Regions from separate parts of the Pantoea sp. R13S299 genome, predicted to be linked through region 4. Evidence: riboswitches for the same ligand, from Rfam matches in the RefSeq annotation. Region 4 holds a riboswitch; each other region holds the start of a gene.
The links. Region 4 has a riboswitch for thiamine pyrophosphate ahead of ACN1CO_RS16890 (TenA family protein). Riboswitches for the same ligand answer to the same signal wherever they lie in the genome.
Positions count from the first base shown of each region.

Region 1: another riboswitch for thiamine pyrophosphate. It lies ahead of thiB (thiamine ABC transporter substrate binding subunit); the one in region 4 lies ahead of ACN1CO_RS16890 (TenA family protein).
Region 2: another riboswitch for thiamine pyrophosphate. It lies ahead of thiC (phosphomethylpyrimidine synthase ThiC); the one in region 4 lies ahead of ACN1CO_RS16890 (TenA family protein).
Region 3: another riboswitch for thiamine pyrophosphate. It lies ahead of ACN1CO_RS15680 (FAD-dependent oxidoreductase); the one in region 4 lies ahead of ACN1CO_RS16890 (TenA family protein).

Region 1 is NZ_JBLYEF010000002.1:431,675-437,251, reverse strand. It holds gene ACN1CO_RS12945 (MFS transporter) at 1-542, opposite strand, end outside; gene sgrR (HTH-type transcriptional regulator SgrR) at 795-2,456, shown strand; TPP riboswitch at 2,492-2,594, shown strand; gene thiB (thiamine ABC transporter substrate binding subunit) at 2,641-3,627, shown strand; gene thiP (thiamine/thiamine pyrophosphate ABC transporter permease ThiP) at 3,603-5,210, shown strand; gene thiQ (thiamine ABC transporter ATP-binding protein ThiQ) at 5,197-5,577, shown strand, end outside.
Region 2 is NZ_JBLYEF010000008.1:5,642-11,218, reverse strand. It holds gene thiE (thiamine phosphate synthase) at 1-561, opposite strand, end outside; gene thiC (phosphomethylpyrimidine synthase ThiC) at 564-2,486, opposite strand; TPP riboswitch at 2,574-2,674, opposite strand; gene rsd (sigma D regulator) at 2,825-3,331, opposite strand; gene nudC (NAD(+) diphosphatase) at 3,421-4,191, shown strand; gene hemE (uroporphyrinogen decarboxylase) at 4,232-5,299, shown strand; gene nfi (deoxyribonuclease V) at 5,302-5,577, shown strand, end outside.
Region 3 is NZ_JBLYEF010000003.1:278,346-283,922, forward strand. It holds gene ACN1CO_RS15655 (DsbA family protein) at 1-202, shown strand, start outside; gene ACN1CO_RS15660 (ASCH domain-containing protein) at 426-839, shown strand; gene ACN1CO_RS15665 (HesA/MoeB/ThiF family protein) at 849-1,817, opposite strand; gene ACN1CO_RS15670 (thiazole synthase) at 1,827-2,582, opposite strand; gene thiS (sulfur carrier protein ThiS) at 2,585-2,782, opposite strand; gene ACN1CO_RS15680 (FAD-dependent oxidoreductase) at 2,766-3,710, opposite strand; TPP riboswitch at 3,842-3,961, opposite strand; gene ACN1CO_RS15685 (cysteine hydrolase family protein) at 4,025-4,570, opposite strand; gene ACN1CO_RS15690 (ArsR/SmtB family transcription factor) at 4,817-5,131, opposite strand; gene ACN1CO_RS15695 (alkene reductase) at 5,148-5,577, opposite strand, start outside.
Region 4 is NZ_JBLYEF010000003.1:514,324-519,900, forward strand. It holds gene ACN1CO_RS16875 (ABC transporter substrate-binding protein) at 1-38, opposite strand, end outside; gene ACN1CO_RS16880 (ABC transporter permease) at 62-817, opposite strand; gene ACN1CO_RS16885 (ABC transporter ATP-binding protein) at 814-1,536, opposite strand; gene ACN1CO_RS16890 (TenA family protein) at 1,533-2,234, opposite strand; TPP riboswitch at 2,304-2,406, opposite strand; gene ACN1CO_RS16895 (6-phospho-beta-glucosidase) at 2,468-3,898, opposite strand; gene ascF (PTS cellobiose/arbutin/salicin transporter subunit IIBC) at 3,935-5,398, opposite strand.

The sequences.
Region 1 (5,577 bases), on a different contig from region 4:
AACAGTACCGCGGCCACCATAAACAGCGTCACAAAGCCGTAGTTCAGCGCCAGCGCGAACGATAACGGCGGCCCGATCACCCACGCCAGCGACAGCTGCGCACGCATCACCGAACTGAACATCACCGCTTCACGCGCCGACTGATCGGCATACTCCCGTGCCAGCGCAAACAGCTGCGGCATAGAGACGCTGGCCAGCGCCGACAGCAGCACGCCCAGCGTCAGCAGAGTCAGATAGTCGCGGGTAAAGGCAAACAGCAGCGCATTCACCAGCGCCATCAGGCAGCAGAAGAGAATGATATGACGACGATCGCCGACGCTGTCTGAGCGCTTTGCCACCAGCATACTCACCACGATACCGGCCACCGCGTTGAGGGTGAAAAACAGCCCTACCCAGAAGGGCCGCGCCTGTACCTCACGCGTCAGAAACAGGCTAAGCGTCGGCGCCTGCAGAGCACCCGCGATGCCCAGCATGAACGAGGCGACCATAAAAGCGAGGTAAACCGGGTTGATGCGGCGCTGCCGCGTTAACAGCGATTTCATACGAAATCCCTTACAGAACAAACAGAGGGGAAAAAGAAGCGTAGACGATACCGCGCAACATGAAAAAAGCCAGCAGAGATCATCTGCTGGCGGTGTAAATGCACCCTACTCAGAAAAGCACTCCGCTGAACAGCGAAGTGAGGGTCGAACGCCATTCACTGCTGAATGCCTCCCGCTCTTCCCATAGCATAAAGTTTGCTCTTAAAATGAGGCAGGAAAAACAGAGCGCTTTTCACAGGGAGTTCCCCTTTTATGTCCTCATCACGTCTGAAGCAGCAGTTCATCCGCCTGTGGCAAAGCTGTCAGGGTCAGACACAGGAGATTACGCTCAGCGAACTGGCTGATCTGCTGCACTGCTCGCGCCGCCATATGCGCAATCTGCTCAACAGGATGCAGGCCGCAGGCTGGCTGATCTGGCAGGCTGAAGCCGGACGCGGCAAGCGATCGCAGCTTACCTTCTGCTACACCGGCCTTGCCCTGCAGCAGCAGCGTGCCGAGGATTTGCTGGAACAGGATCGCATCGATCAACTGGTCCAGCTGGTAGGTGATAAAAACCAGGTGCGTCAGATGATCAGCGCGCATCTGGGGCGCAGTTTCCGGCAGGGCAAGCATATCCTGCGGGTGCTCTACTATCGTCCGCTGCTCAATCTTCTGCCCGGCTCGGCGCTGCGGCGCTCGGAAACCCACATTGCGCGACAGATTTTCAACGGTCTGACGCGGATAAATGAGGAAAACGGGGAAATCGAACCCGATATTGCGCACCACTGGCAGCAGACGTCCCCGCTTCACTGGCGCTTCTTCCTGCGTCCGGCGATTCGCTTCCATCACGGCAGAGAACTGGAGATGGAGGATGTGCTGGCGACGCTGGAGCGTCAGCGCCCGCATCCGCTTTTTTCCCATATTGCGCAGATCGACTCGCCCGCCCCCTGGACGCTGGATATCCGTTTAAGCCAGCCTGACGAGGGATTGCCCTGGCTGCTGGGCAGCGTCAGTGCGATGATCCTGCCGCGCGAATGGCCCACGCTGCACGACTTTGCCCGCCAGCCCGTTGGCACCGGTCCTTACCGGGTGATCCGCAATCAGGAGAGCCAGCTGAAGATCGAAGCGTTTGATGACTACTTCGGTTTTCGCGCGCTGATTGATGATGTCTCTATCTGGGTACTGCCCGACATCAGCGATGAGCTGGTCTATGCCGGCGTCCGTCTGCAGGGCGACAGCGCCGATGAAGTTCAGGAGGAGAGCCGCCTTGAAGAGGGTTGCTACTATCTGCTGTTTGACCAGCGTTCAGAGCAGGGCCGCAACGAGGCAGTGCGACGCTGGGTCAGCTACCTGTTTAACCCCATCGCCCTGCTCAATCACGCCGGTGTCGGCTATCAGCGCTACTGGTTTCCGGCGTATGGTCTGCTGCCACGCTGGCATCACCGGCGCGACCTGACGCCCGTGGAAAAACCGCCCGGCTTAACGCATCTGACGCTGACCTGGTACAGCCAGCACGTGGAGCATGAAGGCATCGCTAATGCGCTGCGTCCGCTGCTGGCAGAGCATGGCGTCACGCTGGAGACCCGTGAGATCAGCTACGAAAGCTGGTATCAGGGCGACGCGGAAAGTGACATCTGGCTGGGCAGCGTGAACTTCACCCTGCCGCTTAATTACTCGCTGTTTGCGCAGCTTTATGAGATCCCACTGCTGCATCACTGCCTGCCGATCGACTGGCATGGCGATGCGGCCCGCTGGCGCGAGAAAACGCTGCCGCTGGCTGAATGGAGTAAACAGCTGGTCGAAGAAGCTGGTCTGCATCCGTTGTTTCATCACTGGCTGCTGCTTGAAGGACAGCGCAGCATGCGCGGCGTCCGGATGAATACGCTGGGCTGGTTTGATTTTAAATCGGCCTGGTTCGCGCCACCGGCGTTGTGACGCTTTCGCCCCGGCGCTGAAATGACTAGAATGTGACGTTCTCAACGGGGTGCGGCTTGCCACAAGCAAGCAGCTGAGAAATACCCGTCGAACCTGATTCGGTTAATACCGACGTAGGGATTTGAGAGGCCTCTGTGCTCAGATCCTTTGCGACTCATCCCCTATACTCCTGAAGGAGCGCAAAGTGTTAAACAAAGTTCTGCCGGTGCTGCTGTTACTCTCCGCCCCCGTTCTGGCGGCCAAGCCGGTTCTCACGGTCTACACCTACGACTCCTTCTCCGCTGACTGGGGTCCTGGCCCGGCGGTAAAAAAAGCCTTTGAAGCCCAGTGCAACTGCGAGCTGAAATTCGTCACGCTGGAAGATGGTGTCTCGCTGCTGAACCGCGTCCGCATGGAAGGCAAAAACAGTAAAGCGGACGTGGTGCTGGGACTGGATAACAATCTGGTGCAGGCGGCGCAGAAAACCGGCTTGTTTGCTGAAAGTCAGGTCGATACCTCAAAATTAAAACTGCCCGACGGCTGGCATAACACCACCTTCGTGCCGTTCGATTACGGTTACTTCGCCTTTGTCTATGACAAAACCCGCCTGAAAAATCCACCAAAAAGCCTGAAAGAGCTGGTCGACAGTCCGGAGAAGTGGCGGGTGATCTATGAAGATCCCCGTACCAGCACTCCCGGATTAGGTCTGCTGCTGTGGATGCAGAAGGTCTATGGCGATCAGGCTCCACAGGCGTGGCAAAAGCTGGCGCAGAAAACCGTGACGGTCACCAAAGGCTGGAGTGAAGCCTATGGTCTGTTCCTCAAGGGTGAAGGCGATCTGGTGCTGAGCTACACCACCTCTCCGGCTTACCACATCATCGAAGAGAAGAAAGAGAACTACGCCGCGGCGCCATTTGCAGAGGGTCACTATCTGCAGGTCGAAGTTGCCGCGCAGTTAGCCAGCAGCAAACAGCCAGCACTGGCACAGCAGTTCATGAAGTTTATGGTCTCGCCTGACTTCCAGCGCACTATCCCCACCGGCAACTGGATGTACCCGGTGATCGACACGCCGCTGCCTGCCGGTTTCGCGGCGCTTAACGTGCCTTCTACTGCTCTGCAGTTCTCGCCGGAAGAGGTTGCCAGCCAGCGTTCGGGCTGGATAAGCCAGTGGCAACGCGCCGTCAGCCGCTGATGCCGCGCTGGCTGATTCCCGGTTCCCTCGCCACGGTGTTGTTGACCATCGTGGCGTTTCTGGCCTTTGGCGCACTCTGGAGTGCCGCGCCGGACACGGACCTGCGCGGCGTGCTGCAGGATGACTACCTGCATCACGTTATCATGTTTTCTTTCGGTCAGGCGCTGCTCTCCGCCCTGCTGTCGCTGCTGCCTGCTATACCGCTGGCGCGGGCGCTCTATCGACGCCGTTTTCCTGGTCGTCTGCTGCTTCTGCGCCTGTGCGCCATGACGCTGGTGCTGCCGGTGCTGGTCGCGGTGTTCGGTCTGCTGACCGTCTATGGTCGAGTCGGCTGGCTGGCGCAGTTGTGCCAGCTGGCAGGGTTGAATTATCACTTCTCCCCCTATGGTCTGTCAGGCATCTTGCTGGCGCACGTCTTCTTTAACCTGCCGCTGGCGACCCGCCTGATGCTGCAGGCGCTGGAGAGCATCCCAGCAGAACAGCGTCAGCTAGCGGCACAGCTTGACCTGCGTGGCTGGCATCATTTCCGTCTGCTGGAGTGGCCGTGGCTGCGGCGTCAGCTGCTGCCGACCGGTGCGCTGATCTTTATGCTCTGTTTCGCCAGCTTTGCCACTGTACTGTCGCTGGGCGGCGGTCCGCAGGCTACCACCATCGAGCTGGCGATATTCCAGGCGCTGAGTTATGACTACGATCCCGGACGTGCAGCGCTGCTGGCGCTGATCCAGCTCGGCTGCTGTCTGACGCTGGTGCTGCTCAGCCAGCGCTTCAGTAAAGCGATTCCTGCCGGAAGCAGCCAGCTGAACGGCTGGCGTGATCCGCAGGATTCGCGCGGAGCACAGCTGATGGATGCACTGCTGATCCTGCTGGCGCTGATTCTGCTGCTGCCCCCGCTGGCGGCGGTCATCGTCGATGGTCTGCACGGCGGACTGCGTGGCGCGCTGGCGCAGCCTGACCTCTGGCAGGCCACCTTTACCTCATTGCGCATCGCCCTCGGTGCCGGCCTGATCTGTGTGGTGCTGACCATGATGCTGCTGTGGAGCAGTCGCGAGCTGCGTCTGCGTCAGCGTCCGATTGCGGCACAGTTGATCGACACCAGCGGCATGCTGATTCTGGCGATGCCAGGCATCGTGCTCGCCACCGGTTTTTTCCTGCTGTTCAACGCAACCATCGGCCTGCCCGATTCGGCTGAGGGGCTGGTGATCTTTACCAATGCGCTGATCGCCATTCCCTATGCGCTGAAAGTGCTGGAAAACCCGATGCGGGATGTCGCCGAGCGCTACGGCAGACTCTGCGATTCACTGGATATCCACGGCTGGAACCGGCTGCGGCTGATAGAACTGCGGGCGCTGAAACGTCCGCTGGCCCAGGCGCTGGCCTTTGCCTGCGTGCTGTCGATTGGTGATTTCGGCGTGGTGGCGCTGTTTGGCAGTGCCGACTTCCGCACACTGCCGTTCTACCTTTATCAGCAGATTGGTGCCTATCGTGGCGCAGATGGCGCGGTCACCGCCCTGCTGTTGCTGCTGCTCTGCTTATTGCTGTTCACGCTAATGGAAAAATTACCAGGCCGCCATGCTGACTCTTGATAACCTCACATACCTTTATCAGCATCTGCCGATGCGCTTCAGCCTCACTGCCACGCGTGGGGAGCGCATCGCGATTCTCGGCCCCAGTGGAGCCGGAAAAAGCACCCTGCTGAGCCTGATCGCCGGTTTTCTGCCGGTGAAACAGGGCACCCTGATGATTGACGGCCAGGATCACACCCACAGCGTCCCGGCCAGACGACCGGTTTCGATGCTGTTTCAGGAGAACAACCTGTTTCCGCACCTCAGCGTGCAGCAGAACATGGCGCTGGGGCTGCATCCGGGATTAAAACTCAGCGCTGAGCAGCGTCAGCAGCTGGCCGCGCTGGCCGATCAGGTGGGATTAGGCGATCTGCTGACCCGTCTGCCG
Region 2 (5,577 bases), on a different contig from region 4:
AATCGCGCTCACTACCGCAATACTGCCTACGCCGGTTGCCAGCACCTCAGGTGCACGCGCAATTGAGATACCACCAATCGCCACGGTGGGAATATGCGTCAGCCGTGTCAGATGCCGTTTCAGCTGATCAATGCCCTGCGGCGCAGAAGGCATCTCTTTGGTCAGCGTCGGGAAAATATGCCCAAGGGCGATGTAAGAGGGCTGGATTGCCAGTGCGCGATCCAGTTCTGCATCGTCATGGGTGGAGAGTCCTAAACGCAATCCGGCCTGATGAATGCGGGCAAGATCGGCCACATCCAGATCCTCCTGACCCAGATGCACGCCATAAGCCTGATGTTTTATCGCCAGCTGCCAGTAGTCATTGATAAACAGGCGCGCGTCATAGCGTTTACCCAGCGCAATCGCCTGGGCAATGGCGGGCTCGGCGACCTCATCGGGCTGATCTTTGATACGCAGCTGCAGCGTGCGAACGCCCATCTCCAGCAGGCGTTCAATCCACTCAGGGCTATCAACCACCGGATAAAGCCCCAGTCGCGGGGCGGTAGCAGGGAATACGGGCATCGTTACTCCTCCTTAATGGCATCGGCGGGATGATACAGTTCACCGCCGTGGCTGCGAAAACGGTCTGACATCTGCGCCATGCCCACTTCGACCGGCTCGGCACGGGCATCCTGACGTGCAGCAAACTCGCGCACCTCCTGGGATATTTTCATCGAGCAGAATTTAGGGCCGCACATCGAGCAGAAATGGGCCACCTTGCCCGACTCCTGCGGCAGGGTTTCATCATGCATCTCCCGCGCCGTATGGGGATCCAGCGCCAGATTAAACTGATCTTCCCAGCGGAATTCAAAGCGTGCTTTGGACATGGCGTTATCACGGATCTGCGCACCGGGATGGCCTTTGGCCAGATCGGCGGCATGCGCCGCGATTTTGTAGGTGATCAATCCCTGCTTCACATCCTCTTTGTTGGGCAGACCCAGATGCTCTTTGGGTGTGACGTAACACAGCATGGCGCAACCAAACCAGCCAATCATGGCGGCACCAATGCCTGAGGTGAAATGGTCATAACCGGGAGCGATGTCGGTGGTCAGCGGGCCAAGCGTGTAGAAGGGGGCTTCATCGCACAGGTCGAGCTGTTCAGTCATATTGCGGCGGATCATATGCATTGGCACGTGGCCCGGACCTTCAATCATCACCTGAACATCATATTCCCAGGCAATACGGGTCAGCTCACCCAGGGTACGCAGTTCGGCAAACTGCGCCTCGTCATTAGCATCCTGAATCGAACCCGGACGCAGGCCATCGCCCAGCGACAGAGAGACATCGTAAGCGGCGCAGATTTCACAGATCTCGCGGAAGTGCTGATAGAGGAAGCTCTCCTGATGATGCGACAGGCACCATTTCGCCATGATCGATCCACCCCGCGAAACAATGCCGGTCAGACGTTTCGCCGTCATCGGGACATAACGCAGCAGAACGCCCGCGTGAATAGTGAAGTAATCGACGCCCTGTTCCGCCTGCTCAAGCAGCGTGTCCCGGAATATTTCCCAGTTCAGCGCCTCAGCCACGCCATTCACTTTTTCCAGCGCCTGATAGATCGGCACGGTCCCGATGGGTACCGGGCTGTTTCGCAAAATCCATTCGCGCGTTTCATGAATATAACGGCCGGTCGAGAGATCCATCACCGTGTCGGCACCCCAGCGTGTCGACCAGACCAGCTTTTCCACTTCTTCCTCGATGGAGGAGGTCACCGCCGAGTTACCGATGTTGGCGTTGACCTTCACCAGGAAGTTGCGGCCAATGATCATCGGCTCTGATTCCGGGTGATTGATATTGGCAGGAATGATGGCGCGTCCGGCCGCCACCTCCTGACGCACAAACTCGGGTGTGATGCTGGCTGGCAGATGCGCGCCAAAACTGTGGCCCGGATGCTGTTGCAGCAGCACCTTACTGCGGATTCGCTCACGGCCCATGTTTTCCCGCAGGGCGATAAACTCCATCTCCGGGGTAATGATCCCCTGGCGGGCATAGTGCAGTTGCGTGACGCGGCGGCCTGCGCGGGCGCGGCGCGGTGTGGGAAGATGATCGAAGCGCAGATGATCCAGCCCCTCGTCAGCCAGCCGCTGTTGCGTATAGCCCGAGCTATTCTGTTCGAGAAACTCGCTGTCGTCGCGTTCAGCAATCCAGCGAGCGCGCAGCTTTTCCAGGCCGCGATGCACATCGATCTGTGCCGCGGGATCGCCATAGGCACCCGCCGTGTCATAGACCGGCACCGCTTCATTTTGCTCATAGAGAGGCTGTTCTTTGCTGCCGCCAATGTGGGTCGGGCTTAGGGTGATTTCGCGCATGGGCACGCGAATATCTTCCCGGCTGCCGGTAATCCAGATGCGACGGGACTGGGGAAAGGCACTGCCGCTTTGCAGGGAATCGATAAATTCCTGCGCCTGGGCACGCTGTTCACGACGGGTCATTTTTGGTTCAGACATAGCAATCTTCCAGTTAAGGGGGAACGATGCTTGTCCGGAGTTCGGAAGGAGTAACCGTATAAACAGCACAGGCGTGCCGGCATACAGAGAAGATTTACTCTTGTTCCCTTCGCAGGTTCTAACCTGATCAGGTTCCGCGGATCCCGAATTAACGGTCTCAGCCCAACTGGGCACTCCGACAAGAAGCTGTTTTCACATTGAGTTCTGATAACAGACTCAGGCGTAAAAACCTTAGTTTTCAAAGCAAAAAAAAAAGGTTCTTTGGAGAGCACTCCTCAGAACCTGTTCAGCATAAAAGGGCTACGGGATAATCTCAACCCTTTTGCCAGCGATGACTATCACGCCGGACGGGCGATATGGCTGTCATTCGCCACCTGCGGGGGGACAAGCTTGTTATCCCATGCCAGCTGAATCAGCTTATCTTCCAGTGTAAAGCGTGCTTCCAGCACTTCGCCCACTTCGGATAGCGCCTGCTGGAAGGTCATACAGTTTTCGTCGTCAATCGCCTGCTGCAGGTGACCGTCATACAGTTGCATCAGACGCTCAGTATTGGCTTCCAGCGGGGGATAGATCTGCGCAGCAGCAATCATCGGGCTATCGCCACTCATTTCACTGATGACGCGCTCATAGATACTGAAGTGACCCGCAGAAAGATAATCGACCAGGCCGTGACAAAAGTTGTCCAGCGCCTGCTCATCCAGACGCGTCAGCGCCTCTTTATTTGGTTTAAGACCGACCAGGTGATAATAGGTCACCAGTAGCTGACGACGGGCTTCAAGCCACGAATCGACCAGTTCATTACTGCCACCTACGCGTTCAGCCAGGACGTCTAACTGGTTAAGCATATCTAACTCCATGTGAGTTATAGTTGTTTATCTACACACTTAACATCAGGGCTTCAGCGTGCGATTTGACGCTAAGGATGACGAAATAAATGCAATGCGAAATCTCAAGCGTAGACGCTGGATGGTGGATTGTCAGCCATGAACAGAAACTTTGGTTGCCACAAGGTGATTTACCCCGCGGAAACGCCGAAAAATTTGGTTTGACTGGCAGTAAGGCCCGTACCATTGGTGAGTGGCAGGGTGAAAAAGTCTGGCTGATTTGTGAGCCGCGCGCCTCCGATATGTTCTCAGTCCGGCAGTTGATCGATCAGGATGTGGAGCTGTTTCAGCTGGTGGGTCGCGGTGTGCAGCTGGCGGAATTCTACCGTTCTCATCGCTGGTGCGGCTATTGCGGCCATGAGATGCACCACAGCAAACATGAATTTGCCTGTCTCTGCAGCCATTGCCGTGAGCGTTACTATCCGCAGATTGCGCCCTGCATCATTGTGGCTATCCGTCGCGGCGATGAAATCCTGCTGGCGAATCATGCCCGCCATCGCAATAAGGTCTACACCGTGCTGGCGGGTTTTGTCGAAGTGGGCGAGACGCTGGAGCAGGCCGTGGCTCGCGAAGTGATGGAAGAGAGCAATATCCGCGTTAAAAACGTCCGTTACGTGACCTCCCAGCCGTGGCCCTTCCCGCAGTCGCTGATGACAGCGTTCATGGCGGAGTATGACAGCGGCGATCTGCAACATGACGGCAAAGAGCTGCTGGATGCGGCCTGGTTCCGTTTTGATGACCTGCCGCTGCTGCCACCGCCAGGCACCGTGGCGCGCCGTCTGATTGAAGATACCGTCGCCCTGTGCCGTGCCGAAGTGTAGAAGTGCTACACTACACGCCTGTTATTGAGAGAGTGTTGAGATGAGTGAACTGAAGAACGATCGTTATTTACGTGCCCTGTTACGTCAGCCGGTTGATGTCACGCCGGTATGGATGATGCGACAAGCCGGGCGCTATTTGCCGGAATACAAAGCGACACGCGCCCAGGCGGGTGATTTTATGTCGCTGTGTAAAAACGCCGAGCTGGCCTGTGAAGTCACCCTTCAGCCGCTGCGCCGTTATCCGCTGGATGCCGCCATCCTCTTCAGTGACATCCTGACCATTCCGGATGCGATGGGACTGGGTCTCTACTTTGAGACCGGCGAAGGCCCGCGCTTCTCTAACCCTGTGACCTGTCGCGCTGACGTTGAGCGTTTACCGGTGCCCGATCCAGAAATGGAGCTGGGCTATGTGATGAATGCGGTCCGCACCATCCGTAAGAATTTGAACGGCGATCTGCCGCTGATTGGCTTCTCTGGCAGTCCGTGGACGCTGGCCACCTACATGGTGGAAGGCGGTAGCAGCAAGGCGTTTACCAAAATCAAAAAAATGATGTATGCCGATCCCGCTACGCTACACGCGATGCTGGATAAGCTGGCCGACAGCGTGATCCTCTATCTCAACGCTCAGATCCGTGCCGGTGCGCAGTCCGTGATGATATTTGATACCTGGGGCGGCGTGCTGACCCGTCGTGATTACCTTGAGTTCTCACTCCATTACATGCACAAAATTGTTGATGGCCTGCTGCGTGAAAACGACGGTCGCCGCGTGCCGGTGACGCTCTTCACTAAAGGCGGCGGACAGTGGCTGGAAGCGATGGCAGCCACCGGTTGTGATGCGCTGGGTCTCGACTGGACTACCAATATTGATGATGCACGCCGTCGTGTAGGCGACAAAGTTGCGCTGCAGGGCAACATGGATCCTTCTATGCTCTATGCTGCACCGGAGCGTATCGAGCAGGAAGTGGCCGGCATCCTGGAGCGTTTTGGCTCGGGCACCGGTCACGTATTCAATCTGGGGCACGGTATTCATCAGGATGTTCCACCCGAAAATGCAGGCGTCTTCGTTGAGGCGGTGCATCGTTTATCACGTCCCTGGCATCAGGAGTAATCATGGATATTGCCGCACTTCGCGCTGAGCAGTTAAAACGCGCCGCTGACGTGGTGCGTGAAGATGACTTTGACGTATTGCCGCCCCGCTTTATTGGCGGAGCGGACGTTGGATTTGAGCAGGAAGGCACCGTTACGCGGGCAGCGATAGTGATACTGGAGTATCCCTCGTTAAAACTGGTGGAGCATCGCATCGCGCGCGTTGAAACCACCATGCCGTATATTCCGGGCTTTCTCTCTTTCCGTGAATATCCGGCACTGATGGCCGCCTGGCAGATG
Region 3 (5,577 bases), 240 kb from region 4:
CCGCCTGAAAGCGTACAGCGGCGTGGATGCCAGCGCCGCATTTGATCAGCCTGATCTGCAGACCGCCATTAAATGGCACTGCAAATATGCCCGCCAGAACGGTATCCATGTTTCACCGACCTTTATGGTTAACGGTCTGGTGCAACCGGATCTCAGCAGCGGTGACGACATTGAGCGCTGGGCTAGCGTTCTGGCTGGTTAGTTCTTGTGCGCGGCAGCACCGGGCCGCGCCACACTGTCTCTCTCCTTTGTGATCCAGCAAGCACGCAATCTCAATATCCTGATAATTAAGCCTGTTTTCCCATGAGCAGGCCGGTTAAGCTGTACCGCTATCAGCAGTATTTACACTGCTGCACCATCATCTTAACGGCGTCGCTGGCCTGTATTTACGCCGGTCAGGCGCTTTGTTTATTAAGGATTAGCGTATGGCGATGACGCTTGAACAGATACAGGACAAATATCCCGGTGCATTCACAGATGCATTTGGTGATTCCCCGGAATTAGCCAGCGAACTCGCGACGCTGATTATTGCCGGAAAGAAGGTCGCCACCTGCGGTTCGTTACGCAGCTGGCAGGAGCAGGAAGCATTGCCGCAGCCAGGCGGTTACAGCATTGTGCTGAACGGCGAAAAAAAGCCCGTTTGCGTGATTCGTACCACCGGATTGTTCCTGACGCGCTTTGATCGCGTGACGCCCGAGATGGCGATGCTGGAGGGTGAAGGCGATCTGAGCCTCGACCAGTGGCGGCAGGAACATCAGCGCTACTTTGAACGTGAAGGCTATTTCCACAGCGAAATGGAGCTGATCTTCGAGACGTTCCAGCTGGTCGAGGTGATCTAAACCCGCACCTTACAGCGTGTTTGCCGCCATCAGCGCCAGCCGCGTAACACCCCGCGCGGCGAGGTTCTCAGCCGCCTGTGCTGCTCGCATACCACTGGCGCACACCAGCACCACGCGCTGATCGGACGGCGGCTGCCAGGCCGCTATCTGCGGCGGCAGAATCCGTAACACCTGCCCGGCCACACTCACCGGTGCCTCCTCCACGCTGCGCAACTCCACAATGCAATCGTCCTCCGTCAGCATCGGCAGATCGATAAACGGCGTGCCTGGCGCGTCCGGTTCTGGCGCATCGTCAAAGCGAAACTGCCGCACATGCCAGTCCACAAAATCGCAGTGGATCATGCAGCCGAGTGGCGATGGCGTCAGTTCCAGCAACACGCTCAGTGCCATCTGCGCCTGCATTGCGCCCAGCGTTGACACCGCAGGTCCCATCACGCCAGCCGTGTTGCAGTTCCCTGACGACGTGGGTAATTGCGGGAACAGCGCGCGATAGCCAGGCGCACCGCCGCAGAATCCGCCGACATAGCCTTTGCGACCCAGTACTGAGGCGCAGATCAGCGGCAGGCCGCGCGGATAACAGGCGTCTGATAGCTGATAAGTGATGGCGAAGTTATCCGCCGCATCCACCACCAGATCGATTCCCTCCAGCGCCTGCGGCAGCTGACTGGCGCTAAGCGAGTGTGAATGCGCCTCAACGTGGCAGTCAGAATTTCTTTGCGCCAGCGCGCGCTGAGCGCAGATTGCTTTTGACTGCCCTACATCGTCGATGCCAAAAAGCGTCTGCCGGTGGAGGTTGTGCAGCTCGACCCGATCGCCATCGTAAAGTCGAATAAACCCGACGCCCGCGCCTGCCAGTAACGGCAGCAGCGTCGCACTAAGGCCGCCCGCGCCCACTACCAGCACACGTGCCCCGCTCAGCCGCTGCTGCCCCGCTTCGCCAATCTCCGGCAACATGGTCTGTCGCTGATAACGCTCCATTGCCGCTCCTTAAAACTGTGCCAGACCAAAAATGGGCGTGGAAGCTGACGCCATGTCGCGCTGCTCCATTAATCCCGCCTGAAACGCCTCGTGCCCGCCGTGAATCGCGGCGGCAAAAGCCCCGGCCATCCGCACCGGATCGCGCGCTTTTGCCACCGCCGTGTTGAGCAGCACGCCGTCGAAACCCATCTCCATTGCCTGCGCCGCCTGGCCCGGCGATCCGATGCCCGCATCAATTATCAGCGGCACATCTTTAAACCACGCACGCATCGTGCGCAGCCCTTCGATATTGCGCAGCCCCTGACCGGAACCTATCGGCGCGCCCCAGGGCATCAGCACTTCACAGCCCGCTTCCAGCAGTTTCTCGCCGACAATCAGATCTTCGGTGGTGTAGGGAAAGACCTGGAAGCCGTCAGCGCAGAGGATCCGCGCGGCTTCCACCAGCGCAAAGGGATCGGGTTGCAGCGTGTCGGCATGACCAATGACTTCCAGCTTGATCCAAGGCGTATCGAACAGTTCACGCGCCATCTGCGCCGTCGTCACCGCCTCTTTCACCGTGTGGCAGCCTGCGGTGTTCGGCAGAATACGTTTGTTGAGCTGTTGCAGCAGCGTGCGGAAGGCTCCGCCTTCACTGCCTTCCCGACGCAGGCTGACGGTAATAATTTCTGCGCCTGACGCGTCGATCGCCTGATGCAGGATGTCCGGTGACGGATAACCGGCGGTGCCGAGCAGAAAGCGGGATTGCGGAGTGAATTGATAGAACATGGTTAACCTCCCTGCATCGGTGACAGGATTTCCAGCTGGCTGCCCGCCTCAAGCATCTGGCTGGCATAACGGCTGCGTGGCACAAACTCGCCGTTCAGTGCTGTGGCGACGGTGCGCGGGTCAATCTGCTGCTCCGTCATAAGCTCTGCCAGCGTGCCAGCATCGGTTTCAATCGTGCGTCCATTAAGTTGAACTCGCATGAGTCATCTCCTGTGTGAGTTGCAGCATGAGTTTTTCAGCCATGATCGGCGCCAGCAAAAAGCCGTGACGGTAAAGCCCGTTTAGCGAGAAACGGCCATTTTCATAGCGGACTTCCGGCAGGTTCTGTCGGTAGGCGGGACGCAGACCGGTGCCGCTCTCCACAATGCGCGCTTCGGCCAGCGCCGGATGCAGGCTATAAGCGGCACTGAGCAGCTCCATCATCGCCCTGGCGCTGATCGGACTGCTGTCATGGCTTTCGACCATGGTGGCACCCAGCATGAAGTGCCCGCCTGCACGCGGCACCAGATAGCAGGGAAAGCGTGGATGCAGCAGCCGGACGGGACGGGAAAGCTGAACGTCAGGTGATTGCAGGATCAGCATTTCGCCTCGCACGGCGCGCAGCGTGGGCTGCTCATCCGTGGCGTGGATGCCACGGCAGTCGATGATTTTGCCGCTGGGTTTTCCACTGTGAAGGGACACGCCAGCCTGCTGCAGCTTGTCGCGCAGTTGCTGCATCGCGCGGCGGGGATCGAGATGCGCCTCCGCCGCGAAAAACAGGCCGCGGGCAAAGCGGTTTTCCAGCGCCGGTTCAATCTCTCCGGGCGCGACCCACTGATGCTGCTGCGTCATGCTGGCGAAGCGCGTCAGTTCGCGGCTGTCACGCGGTGGCGCCACCACCAGCGTGCCCTGCTGTTCCACGCCATCCACGCGTTGCGCCCACCAGCCCGCCGCGTGCTGGCCCCATTCGATCACCTGCGGCGGCGCGCTTTCCGCTTCGCACCAGGGCGCGAGCATGCCGCCCGCCCAGTGTGAGGCGGCACGACAGTCCGGCTGCGTAATGATTTCGACAGTTTCTCCCCGCTCCACAAGCAGTGTGGCGACACATAGCCCGGCCACGCCGCTGCCAAGCACCGACCAGCGGCTCATGGTATCCACCGGCGAGGAAGAGAGAGATTCAGGATGAGATATTTCACTGTGGCCTCGTTATCAGTTAACGAAGACCCGTGATACGGAGGGGAAAAGCAGAGACGTCGCGATCGCGCCCCTGCGGCAAGTATCTGATGCGATACCCGTCTTCCTACGCCAGTATCAACTGGGTCAGGTTCTAAGGGTCGCTAAGCCGCGCAATGCGCTATTAGCCTCTCAGTCTCTCTGGCGAGACTCCCCTGACGGGTTTAGTTGTAAGTTAAGCGGGCAGCTTCGTCAAGCCGCGTGCAGGGTGCAAAACCCGAATAGCGGGATTAACGGGCAGAACCGGACGGCCAGTCAGCGGCGGTTGCCAGCGTCACAAAGGGTCCTGCCAGCGTCTGATTGTGATGACCAATAATCTTTTCCGCAGAGAGGTGCGGATTATCGACGGTGGTATGCGCATCGGAAATCAGCACGACCTTAAAACCCAGCTCCGGTGCGGCGCGACAGGTGGTATCAACACAGAACTCGGTTTTCATCCCGGCTATCACCAGTTGTTTCACGCCTCTTTGCTTAAGCTGAAGTTGCAGGCCGGTCTCTCTGAAACAGCTGGGATATCTTTTTGTAAAGACGACATCTGACTGCGGGTTAACCTGCAGTTCCGGTATCAGGTGGGTCAGCGGGCTTTGCTCGTTGAAAGGGGAATCATCGGGGCCAATATGGCGTGCAAAAAAGAGGGGCACGTCAGACTGCCGTGCTTTGGTGATGAGCAGAGTGATATTCGACAGAATGTTGTCTGCGGCAAAAGGCGCCGCTGGACCATGAAAAAGGCCCTGCTGCATATCGATGATTAAAAGTGCACTTTCAGATGTCATCATGACCTGGCTCCATTCAGTTTTTAAGAACGGAGAGCAGGTCCCCGTCCGGTTCGGCGGGGAGAGGGAATCTGTTGTGTCAGGTGCCAGTCACAGAGTCGCCCACGCCGCCGCTGAGCACGGTGGTGGTGACGGTTGTGAAAGACAGAACTGACATAAACATTTTCTGATCCTGAGTTGATCAATTCGTAAGGCGTCACACCTGGAACAAGGGGACTGAAATCTACATTACCCTGAACGCTGACGCTTTTAAAGCGCCTGAAGTGATTGCGTCACCGCGTCGGTGATTTCCCGAATACGCGGTTCGGCGCGGCGATAATAGGTCCATTTCCCGACTTTGCTGGCTTCGACCAGCCCGGCACTGTGAAGCGCTTTCAGGCATAACGACGTGGCGGGCTGTGATAAGCCCGCCTTGTCCTGTATGAGGCTGGCACAAACGCCGTACTGATCGAAGGGATAGAGCTGGGTATAGCCCGCAAACGCTTCTTCAGGATTTTTAAGCCACTTCAGCACTGCCACCCGGGTTGGATTGGACAGTAACTTCAGGGCATTTTCGGGGGACATGCCGCCTCACAGAGTATCAGGATTGAAAAACAGGATAGTCAGTATAGCCTTTCTCAGTGCCGCCATACAGGGAGGCATTATCGACCTCATTCAGCGGATAACCTGATTGAATGCGCGCAGGCAGGTCGGGATTGGCAATAAACGAACGGCCAAAACCAAACAGATCGCCCCAGCCTTTTTTCAGCACATGCTGCGCTTTTTCAGCCGTGTAACGTCCCGAATAGATGATCGGAGATCGGAATGTTTCGCGCAGTGCGACGCGAAAACTCTCTGGCATATCCGGGCTATTATCCCAGTCCGCTTCGGCAATCGAGAGATAGCCAACTTCCAGCTCATTCAGCAGTTGCGCGGCACGGATGTAGGTCGCGTGGGGATCGCTTTCAACCAGACCGAGATAGACGCGCTCTTCGTCGGTACTCGAAAACAGCGGCGCAAACCGGACGCCC
Region 4 (5,577 bases):
GCGCTGAACAGCAGGGTAAACAAAGGTAGTTTAGTCATGGGGTTTCTCATTGTTGAGGTCATTAAATTGTCTCGGGGTCCCAGGTGATCAGGCGGCGCAGCAGGAGATCGACAGACAGCCACAGCGCCAGCGTCATCAGCACCAGAATGAAGAGCGCGGCGAAACACATGTCGCTCTGCATCCGGGCGTTGGCATTCAGCATCACGAAACCCAGCCCTTCTGCTGAGCCGACCCATTCACCGATGATTGCCCCGATCGGCGCGACGGCCGCCGCCATCCGCAGGCCCGAACCCAGCGCGGGTAGCGCCGCTAACAGCCGGACATGACGCAGCTGCGATGCCTGTGAAGCGCCCATAGTGCGAGCCAGATCGAGATAGCCGGGCGTGACGCGACGCAGGCCATCAAAAAAGGTGGAGGTGACCGGGAAGAAGATCACCAGCACGGCCATGGCGACTTTGGCGCTCATACCAAAGCCAAACCAGAGCACCAGCAGTGGTGCCAGGGCAAACACCGGAATCGCCTGGCTGGTGATCACCAGCGGCATCATCCAGCGCTGTAACCACGGCGAAAAGGTCATGCCCAGTGCCAGCACACCGCCCAGCAGCACGCCGAGCGCCATGCCGGTGAGGATCTCGATCAGCGTAATCAGCGTGTGATGGCGGAGGTAGTCCGCGTTCTGGCACAGCGCGGCGGCGACCGCAGCGGGCGAGGGCAGCAGAAACGCCGGAATAGAAGTCAGGGTGACGAGCCACCACAGCGCAATGAATCCGGCAAACAATGTCACTCCCCGGCGAAGACCGGCGAAACGTGATCTCATCCGGCTATCCTGCTTAGCTGCTTCAGCAATGCGACCTGACTCTGCAATACCTGTAGGTCATCGGCGGCCCGCGGTGGCTGGCCCTGCAGGGGCGGGCAGGTTTCTATCCCCGCAGAACCGATCACCAGCAGGTGATGACTGAGCCGGCAGGCTTCAGCAGCATCATGGGTAATCAGCAGCACGGTGTGCCCGACCAGCACTTCCGCGGCCAGTGTCTGGATCTGCGTCCGGGTCAATGCATCCAGCGCGGAGAACGGCTCATCCATCAGCACAATCGGCTGACGGGTATAAAGGGTGCGGGCCAGCGCCGCGCGCTGACGCATCCCGCCGGAGAGTGTCGCGGGCCTCGCACTGGCACAGTGACTCAGACCGACCCGTTCCAGCAGATGCTGCGCCCAGTCGCGATCGGCTTTCTCTCCGTTCAGGCGGCTGGAGAGGCAGACATTCTGTTCCACCGTGAGCCAGGGATAGAGCAAATCCTGTTGCCCCATCCAGGCGATGCGGCCGGTCAGCGGCAGACCGTCGCTGCCGCTAATCAGTCCGGAAGTTGGCGGCGTCAGACCGGCAATGACCCGCATCAGGCTGCTTTTACCCACGCCGCTGGCACCCAGCAAGGCGGTAAATGCGCCGCCCGCGATCTCCAGATTAAGCTCGCTGAAAAGTGTCTGCTGACCCAGTGTCAGGCTGAGCTGGCGAACTGAAATCCCCGGCGGATTCATGGACTGACCTGAATAGAGTCAGCGCGATTGAGACCCATCTGCCAGAACGCCGCTTCCAGCCGGGTCGCGGTGGTGAAAATCTCTGACAGCGGGTCAAAACGGTGTTCACCCGCGCGCTGCTGAGCCAGCGTTTCAAACAGCATGAGTGAGGAACCGACGCCCGCCAGGTAGGCTTCATCGCCGTAGTTCTCAATCCATGCGGCGTAGGGATTTCCCTCAAAGCGTGTCGCAGGATCGTCCAGCAGCGTCAGGCCAATTTCAGCGTAACCGGCCACACACGGCATCAGCGCCGTCATCAGCTCCAGCGCATCTCCGGTGTGACCCACGTCCAGCACGTAGCGGGTGTAGTTGATCGTTTCCATTGCCTCGGGTTCACTCGCCATCGCCGCCTCGCTGATGCCCCATTGCTGGCAGTAAGCCAGATGCAGCGGCAGCTCGCTGACGATGGCGTTAAGCGATGCGGTCGCGCTGCGTAACGCGGCTGGCTCTGAGAGTTTGCTAATCAGCAGACCCCAGGCACGGGCGAAGTGCAGCAGGAACAGATAATCCTGGGTGAGATAGTGGCGGAAGGCGGGCGGTGGCAGCGTGCCCTGACCGAGTTGCTGCACAAAATCGTGCCTGACATAGGCGTGCCAGTGACGGCCCGCCTGCTGGCGCAGACGACCATAAAAGCCGGTTTCGAAAAGCGGATGTGACATGGGATCTCCAGTAACAGGGAGATCCGGGCATACGGTCTGGAACAGGGGATAGTGCAGGAGATGACGCAGAAAAATCTGCCGACCCGTCCCTTCGCTGGCATGACCCAGATCAGGTTCAAAGGGTTCGGCTTACGCCATCTCAGCCCATTACAGGACACCCCTCGGAGACATTGGTTATACGATAATTAGTGCCGGAGTACAACGGCACGCGAGTGCGTTATTTAGTGACAACGTCACTCAAGATCGGCCCCGTTGCTGGCAATTACTTTCTTATACCACCAGAAAGACTTCTTGCGCGTGCGCGCCAGCGTGCCGTTACCCAGGTCGTCACGGTCAACGTAGACGAAACCGTAGCGCTTGCTCATTTCACCGGTTGAGGCGGCAACCAGGTCGATGCAGCCCCAGCTGGTGTAACCCATCACCGGCACGCCATCTTCAATGGCATCACCCATGGCGCGGATGTGTTCACGCAGATAGCTGATGCGGTAATCATCATTAATCTCGCCTTTCGTGTCGATTTCATCGCGCGCGCCCAGGCCATTCTCCACCAGGAACAGCGGTTTCTGATAGCGGTCATACATCATGTTCATGGTAATGCGTAAGCCAAGCGGATCGATGCCCCAGCCCCACTCGCTGCGCGGCACATGGGGATTAGGCAGGGATTTGACCACATTGGCGGCGCTGCTGTTCTGCTCGTTCATCTCCGCCGAGGCGCAGCGTGAGGCGTAATAACTGAACGAGACAAAATCGACGCTGTTTTTCAGAATGTCGGCATCACCCTCTTCGATCTCAAGCGTCACACCTTTCTCCCGGAACACCCGCGCGGCATAGGCCGGATAAGCGCCGCGCGCCTGCACATCGATAAAAAACAGGTTTTCGCGATCTTTATCCAGCGCCGCCCAGACATCTTCCGGCTTGCTCGACCACGGATAGAAGTTGCCGCCTGCCAGCATGCAGCCAACCTGGTTAGCCGGATTCACTTCATGCGCGATCCGCGTGACCAGCGCGCTGGCAACCAGTTCGTGATGTGCCGCCTGATACTTCACCTGCTCCTTATTCTCACCCGGTTCGAACACCAGACCAGCTCCGGAAAACGGGCTGTGCAGCAGGATATTGATCTCGTTAAAGGTCAGCCAGTATTTCACCAGCCCATCAAACGCCTCGAAACAAGTGCGGGCGTAACGGGCAAAAAAGTCGACCATTTTGCGATTGCGCCACGAGCCATACTCCGTGACCAGATGCATTGGCACATCAAAGTGGCACAGCGTCACCAGCGGTTCGATATGATATTTCCGGCACTCTTCAAAGACGGCACGGTAAAAGGCGATGCCTTCCGGATTAGGTGTCAGTTCATCGCCATTGGGATAGAGACGGCTCCAGGCAATTGAAGTGCGAAACACGCTGAACCCCATCTCCGCCATCAGCGCGATATCCTCCGGATAGCGATGATAGAAATCGATGGCATCATGGCTGGGGTAAAACTCATCGTCACGCAGGGTAAAACGCTTTTCCAGACCTAGTTTGACCGGCATACGGTGCGGGCCATGCGGGATCATATCAACGGTGGTTAAGCCCTTTCCGCCCTCACGATAGCCGCCTTCACTCTGGTTGGCGGCCAGTGCACCGCCCCATAAAAACCCTTGCGGGAACCTTGAATCAGACATGCAATCCTCTTTTCAGGGTCAGCGTGACCCTTTCCTTTAGTGGCTATTAATTGCGCTAGTGCGTTCTGTAACGGGCGCAGATTGTGCGGCGGTCACGGATTCGGATTCACTTTCTGTTTCAGGAATATCTTCAAACCCTAACAGTAGCGTCAGCACAAACGACAGCACCACCGACAACACCATGACCGCACCGACCCAGACAATACTCATGGGATTAGCCGGGTCGAAGAACTGTACGCTGGTGAACAGGCCCGGTGAGGCCATCGAATGGCTGGCCAGCCCGCCAATGCCCGCGACCGCGCCGCAGATAAAGCCACTGATCAGACAGGCGATCAGCGGGCGTTTGAGGCGCACCGCGACGCCATACAGCGCCGGTTCTGAAATCCCGGCAATAATGGCGGAGGCCGCCGCCGCAAGGGCAGTCTGGCGCAGTTCACGGTTTTTAGTCCTGAACGCCACCGCCAGAGACGATCCGCCCAGCGACAGGTTGGCACCAATCTCAGACGGCATCACCATGCCTTCTTTGCCGGTTTCGGCAATGGTCTGGATAATGGTCGGCGTAAACACCCGATGCATCCCGGTCATCACCAGCAGCGGCCAGATAGCGCCCATAATCGCGACGGACAGCCAGCCAAGGTAGCCATGGACGGTGTAAACCAGCGCGGAGATACCACTACCGATCCAGATGCCAATCGGGCCAATCAGTACAATCGCGATAGGGGCAGCAATCAGCACAATCAGCATCGGTTTCAGGAAGTTCTTGGTAACAGCCGGGGTAATGCGATCTACACCGCGTTCGATGTGCGACAGGATCCAGGTCATCACCAGCGCCGGGATCACCGTGTAGGTATATTTCACCGCCGTCACCGGGATGAAGGCGAATTCAACGTGCTGGCCCTGCGCCGCTTTTGCCATCAGATCAACAAAATTAGGATGGACCAGCACACCGGCAATGGCGATCGCCAGCGACATATTGGTTTTAAATTTCAGCGCCGCTGAGGCGGCCACCATGATCGGCAGGAAGAAGAATGCGCCGTCGCCAATCACATTGAGGATCACCAGCGTTGACGAGCCTTTCTCAAACACGCCCGCCATATCCAGGATCATCGCCAGCAGCTTAACCATCGACCCGCCAATAATGGCCGGGATCAGTGGCGACATGGTGCCCACCAGCGCATCCAGAATACCTGCGCCGATGCTTCTCAGAGTGATTTTACGTTTCACCGGCAGAGTCGGCGCAGCGCTGCCGGGCGTTCCCATCTCCAGCACCGCCTGATAAGCCTGTGACACGTTGTTCCCGATGATCACCTGGCACTGAGTATCGTTGTGCACCACGCCCATGACGCCTTTAATCGCTTTGAGGCGGGGGTAGTCGACCTGCGTTTCATCTTTCACCACAAACCGCAGACGGGTCATGCAGTGAGTGACGGCTTCGATATTGGTGGGGCCGCCCAGCGCATCGACAATGGCGCGTGACACCTCGGCATAGTTCATGGGCATGATCGCTCTTCTCTGTAGGGTAAATCGGTTAAGGTTTTTATGTTTTAGCGCCTGCGGACAGGCAAATAGGAAACCGGTTTCACAAAATCATGAAGCGCTTTCAGTTCGCCGACAAGAGTTGAAATTGGTCAGTTTTCAGTTTTGTGAAGTGCGTCACCCGACTTGTGCGGTTAACTTCG